One region of the Enterobacter sp. PL_is379 genome, then DNA from elsewhere that is predicted to be linked to it. Evidence: riboswitches for the same ligand, from Rfam matches in the RefSeq annotation. Region 1 holds a riboswitch; the other holds the start of a gene.

Evidence for each region. A riboswitch is a leader RNA that binds a small molecule or an ion and turns the genes downstream of it on or off. The one in region 1 is predicted to bind cobalamin.
Region 2: another riboswitch for cobalamin. It lies ahead of btuB (TonB-dependent vitamin B12 receptor BtuB); the one in region 1 lies ahead of AC0TOY_RS23645 (cobyrinate a,c-diamide synthase).

What each region holds. Positions count from the first base shown of each region.
Region 1 is NZ_JBVPGT010000033.1:493,920-497,031, forward strand. Features, by position in the region: gene AC0TOY_RS23640 (L-threonine kinase) at 1-811, opposite strand, end outside; cobalamin riboswitch at 1,265-1,440, shown strand; gene AC0TOY_RS23645 (cobyrinate a,c-diamide synthase) at 1,541-2,920, shown strand; gene cbiB (adenosylcobinamide-phosphate synthase CbiB) at 2,917-3,112, shown strand, end outside.
Region 2 is NZ_JBVPGT010000021.1:94,986-98,097, reverse strand. Features, by position in the region: gene btuB (TonB-dependent vitamin B12 receptor BtuB) at 1-1,758, opposite strand, end outside; cobalamin riboswitch at 1,825-2,000, opposite strand; gene trmA (tRNA (uridine(54)-C5)-methyltransferase TrmA) at 2,105-3,112, shown strand, end outside.

The sequences.
Region 1 (3,112 bases):
GGCGGGTGAGCTGTTTTTTTACCAGCAGCCATTTCACATAATCGACATCGTCTTTATTTCTGTCCAGCATCAGACCCACGACGCTGCCGCTGTGCGCCACGTTTACCCCGTAAATACCGCACTCCTCCACCAGTGAGAGCAGTGCGTCAAAATCCGGTTTAGGCAACAGCGTCTGGCTGGCGATGGCGCTGAGGGTGGCCGCTTCGCCCATCCGATAAGGGTTTTGCGTTATGCAGGACTCCTGGACTTTTTCCCACGCGCGTTCCAGCGCTGGCGCACCGGCCAGTAGCCCCGCCTGACGCGGGATGCGGTGGTAATCTGCCGTACGCAGCGTTTGCGGACTTTCCAGAACGAGCAGGTCGAGAGCGGGCTGGGCGTGGCAGGCGATCTGCGTGGAAGCGTCGTTATGATCGAAAAGGGTCAACTGGCGAAACACGGTGCTGTCGGTGGGTTCGAGCGAAACGCAAAGCGTTGCCAGCGTGCTTTCGTCGAGCTGACGCCCCAGATGGTGGGCGGTGGCGACGGCGGTGGCGGCGATATCCGCGGTGCTGCTGGCCATCCCTTTGGCAACCGGGATGGTCGAGTGCACGTCAATGCGGATATCCTGGCTTAGCTGCGCTGGATAATGCCAGTGCTGCAACAATCGCTCGACCATCGCGCGCGACAGCGGGCGTTCATCCGCCAGGGGTGAGCCGTGGCTCACCTCAACGGTGCTGTACCATTCGACAGGGCAGGAGACCAGCTTCTCACTGCCCAAAATCCAGCCCTGGATAAGCTCACCGCACGACGCGGGGCATTGCGCAACAGCCACGTTTCCACCTTACTGGTCAGAAATTTCTGGAGCATAGTGTCATGAGGATATTCCTCTTACCTTGATATACCGCAAATTCCGACCTGGATAGTCTCCATATTATTTTGCGATCCTGCTGAACGCGTAATGCATCAATGAAATCACACTGACTTACGTTGAACAGCAATATTATGTTTTTACCGGGCTTTAATATCCTGATGAATTTTGATCACAATAAAATGAAAAAATATCAAGTAGTGCAATAACTTGTCATAGAACAATAAATATTGAGATTTTAAGCGTGATTATCTTTGCTTTTTATTTTTTGTGATAAAACGTTGAGTTATTGAGAAAGGTGTCAATTATTCTGGCGCCACGTTTTACTCAGCATGGTTTTCATTTGTGGTTAAGTATTTGCCTAAGGTGAATTGAAGCGCCGCAAATAGCATTGCTGTTTTGAGAACGAACTCTTTCTCATAATGTAAGCCGACAGGTTTTGCCACATTTGTGGCAGGGAAGGGGGTGACAATCCCCCGCAGCCCCCGCTGCTGTGATGCTGACGACCCCGTAATGACCACTGATCGCGAGATTGGGAAGGACGGGCGAGGAGGACGCTAAGCCAGAAGACCTGCCTGTCGGGAACGTTCAACAACTTCGGTGGGAAGTGGGTTGTACTGATGCATCATACAGTCGAAAGACTGGGACGACGTGTATCTATACCTCCCAACCACCCTGGACAGGATCGGGGTCATGGCGGCAAAGCAGTACGCGTTTGTTCTGGCAGGTACCGGAAGCGGTTGTGGTAAAACCACGGTGACGCTTGGCCTGTTGAGTCTGTTAAAACAGCGTGGATTACGCGTCCAGCCGTATAAAGTGGGCCCTGACTATCTTGATACCGGCTGGCATACCAAAGTCAGCGGCACCTCCTCCCGCAACCTCGACAGCTTCATGCTTCCTGAGCCAATACTCAATGCGCTGTTTTGCGAGCATATGCAGCAGGCGGATATCGCGGTCATTGAAGGCGTGATGGGGCTGTATGACGGCTACGGCACCGATCCGAACTATTGCAGCACCGCCGCGATGGCAAAACAGCTGGGCTGTCCGGTGGTTCTGCTGGTGGACGGCAAGGCGGTATCTACGTCGATTGCCGCGACCGTAATGGGCTTTCAGCGGTTCGATCCTACCCTCAATATTGCCGGGGTGATTGTCAATCGCGTCAACAGCGAATCACATTATCAGCTGCTCAAAACGGCCATTGAGCACTACTGCACGCTACCCGTCCTGGGCTATGTGCCGCACGTTGAGGGCGTCGGTTTGCCCGAGCGCCATCTTGGGTTGGTCACCGCCCGGGAGTCGGCCGCGGACCCGCAGACCTGGCAAAATTTTGCCGCCATTCTCGAACGTACGCTGGATATCGAACAACTTCTCGCGCTCAGCCAGATGGCGTCGCTACCGCAGGGCGCCTGGCCCGCGCGCCCTGACGGGGACGCCGGGCGCGGGTTAACGCTCGCGATGGCCGATGACGAGGCCTTCAACTTCTATTACCCGGATAACATCACGCTGCTTGAACGTTCCGGGGTCGACATTATCCGCTTTAGCCCGCTGCGCGATAGCCGCTTACCTGACTGCCAGATGGTCTGGCTCGGGGGCGGTTACCCGGAGCTGCATGCGGCACGGCTTGCGGAAAACACCGCGATGCTCGCCAGCCTGCGGGAGGCGCATCGGCGCGGGGTGGCGATCTACGCCGAATGCGGTGGGTTGATGTACCTCGGCAGCACGCTGGAAGATAGCGAGGGGGTCACCCACCGGATGGCCAATATTATCCCCGGCCACAGCAGGATGGGTAAACGGCTGACCCGTTTTGGCTATTGTGAGGCGCAGGCGCGCCAGCCCACGCTGCTGGCCGATAGCGGGGAGGTGCTGCGTGGGCATGAGTTTCACTATTCCGACTTCTCCCCCCAAACCCCTGCGGTACTGGCGTGCCGCAAAGTGCGTGATGGCGTGACGATGCAGGAATGGGCGGGTGGCTGGCAGGTTGGCAACACGTTCGCAAGCTACCTGCACCTCCACTTCGCCCAACGCCCCACGATGCTCAGCCGCTGGCTGACGGCGGCGAGGGGGGCGCTATGACCCTGATGGCATGGTGCGTCGCGTGGTTGCTCGATGTCATCATCGGCGACCCGCAACGCTGGCCGCATCCGGTGCGCTGGATAGGCAACCTGATCAATGCGGTGCAGCGGGGTGTTCGCCGCTGCTGCCATAGCGACGCGGCGTTACGCATTGGCGGCGGCGTCATGTGGCTGGCCGTCGTGGGGCTGACCT
Region 2 (3,112 bases), on a different contig from region 1:
ACCACGAACTGTGAGATGTGAGGTGACAGGATACGAAACTGCGACATCCCACAGACTGACACCGCCCATTTTCACGCGTTCTGACGAATAGGTGTCTGGATCAATCGCGACATCATAGCGGGTGCCCAGATAACGGTAGGCAAGGTTCCAGTCGAGATCCCATACCTGCCAGTCAAGCTGGTACTTAACCTGCTGCTTAGAACGACGGGCCAGTACTTCGTTGGTTTTGGCATTACGCGGGTCGACATAATCATAGGAAATCTGATGTCTGACCGGGCCAGTATCGAACTGTGCCGTCGCTTCCACACCTTTAATACGTGCTTCGTCAACGTTGTAGTAACGATACGTATGCGGATCGCTGCTAATAAGATTATCAATGTCATTGCGATAACCGGTGATACGCCAGTTGACCGGTCCCGTCAGGCCTTCAAAGCCCCCTTCCCACTGCTTACTCTCCTCTGGTTTAAGGTCCGGATTACCGTAAGAGGCACTGTGGATCTGGCTCATGGTCGGTGCTTTAAATGCGGTACCGTAGGAGGCAATGACGCGATAGCCCTCCACAAACTCCCACGCTGCGCTGGTTTGCCACGTGCCATGGTTGCCGAAGTTAGAGTTATCGTCATTACGCGCCGCCGCTTCAAGCGTCACGCTGCTGAACTGCTGCATCGCCGAAACAAACACGCCGGTATTGCGTTGCTCGTAACCTTTCTCCAGATAGCCCGTTCCAGCCTGGGTCTTCTGCTTTTGCCAGTCCAGACCTGCGCCAATGTTGCCGTGACCGACTTCTACGGTGTTGAGCCATTGGGTGGTGTACTGCTTCACGTCATCCATGGTGGCGGAATCAGCGTAACGCCCTTTCTTCGGATCATAGTTCTGATCTTTACTGCGACCGTAACCCGCCACCAGCTGTGACTGGAAAATTCCCTGGTTGTAACGCAGACCGGTATCCCAGTTCTGGCTGTAGAGCTGGCGAGTATCAGGTCGTCCATCCACCATAAAGTTGGCGTCGTAGTGATCGTAACCGTCATACGCGGTGCGGTTGTCATAACCAAAGCCACGGAAGAAGCCGCTCACGCTGTCGGTAATCTGCTGTTCCACGGAGCCGTACAGCGATTTACTCATAAAGCCATCGCGGTCAGGCTGGCGCGGCGCATCTTTTGCGGCGATGTCAAAACCCCGGGTATAGGTGTAGTTACCCGCCATGGTGATTTTGGTTTTATCCAGCACCTGCTGGAAAGCGCCATCATAGGTCTGATATCCCTTAGAGCCAACGCCCGCTGAGATTTCTGCACCCGGCTTATCACGTCCGGTAATGATGTTAATCACGCCACCAATCGCGTCGGAGCCATACAGGGCTGAACGCGGACCACGGATGTACTCAATACGCTGAATCAGCGAGGTCGGGATTTGGCTCAGATCGGGAACGTTGCTGATCCCGGCGTTATTCAAAGGAATACCGTCAACCAGCACCAGCACATGGCGAGATTCCGTTCCGCGAATAAAAGTCGAAGAGTTCGAGCCCATTCCACCGCTTTGCGCGATATCCACGCCAGGCAGACGTGACATGATTTCCACCACGCTCTTTGCCTGCCAGCGCTCAATGTCTTCACGCGTCACGACGGACGTCGGTGCCAGAACAGTTTTTGCCGGTTGTTCAAAACGATTTGCCGTCACCACCAACGAGTCGGCGCTGTCCTGCGCCCAGCCCGAAAATGCCGTGACGGACAACGCCGTCAACAGCGATACTTTTTTAATCATTGTTAAAGCATCCACAATATAAGAAGGATGCCGCAGGCCTCATCGATAGCACGCGATGATGAAACCAAATGCGACGTGATCCCGGCAGGTCTTCGGGCTAGGTGGCTATATAAGGATGAAGACTTCCCATTTACACAGTGTCTACAACGCTCATCCCGCCAGTCTTTACCGCTGCGCGTCAGCTCCAGATTTACACTGGATTCCCTTTTCACTCTCAGGAGACCGGAAACAGAATGCTACAATTAGACACGTATGGATGTCCAGACAGCTATTGGCCATTAAATCTGGACATCCCCTGAACAATGCCTACAATCGCCGCGTAATTCTTTATCACTCAGGACGCATCATGACCCCAGAACACCTCCCGACAGAACAGTACGACGCGCAGCTGGCAGAGAAAGTTGTCCGCCTGCAAAGTATGATGACGCCTTTCAACGCGCCCGTTCCCGAGGTGTTCCGCTCTCCTGTCAGCCACTACCGCATGCGTGCCGAGTTCCGCATCTGGCACGACGGTGACGACCTGTACCACATCATTTTCGATCAGCAGACAAAATCCCGTATCCGCGTGGACAGCTTTCCGGCGGCGAGCGAGCTCATTAACCAGTTAATGACGCTGATAATGGACGGTGTGCGTAACAATCCGGTACTGCGTAACAAGCTTTTCCAGATTGACTACCTGACCACGCAAAGCAATCAGGCGATTGTCTCCCTGCTGTACCACAAAGCCCTGAACGACGAGTGGCGCGAGCAGGCAGAAGCGCTGCGCGATGCGCTGCGCGCGCAGAACATCAACGTTCACCTGATTGGCCGCGCGACCAAAACCAAAATCATGCTGGATCAGGACTACATCGACGAGCGCCTGCCGGTAGCGGGTAGAGAGATGGTTTACCGTCAGGTCGAGAACAGCTTCACCCAGCCGAACGCCGCGATGAACGTGCAGATGCTGGAGTGGGCGCTGAAGGCGACGGAAGGGTCAACGGGCGATCTGCTTGAGCTCTACTGCGGTAACGGCAACTTCTCGCTGGCGCTGGCGCGTAACTTCGATCGCGTGCTGGCAACGGAAATCGCCAAGCCGTCGGTGGCCGCCGCGCAGTACAACATTGCCGCTAACCATATCGACAACGTGCAGATCATTCGCATGGCCGCTGAAGAGTTTACCCAGGCCATGAACGGCGTTCGCCAGTTTAACCGCCTGGAAGGGATCGATCTGAAGAGCTACCAGTGTGAGACGATTTTTGTCGACCCGCCGCGCAGTGGCCTGGACAGCGAAACAGAGAAGATGGTGCAGGCGTACCCGCGTATTTTGTACATCTCCTGTAACCCAGAGACGTTGTGCAAGAATCTCGAAACATTA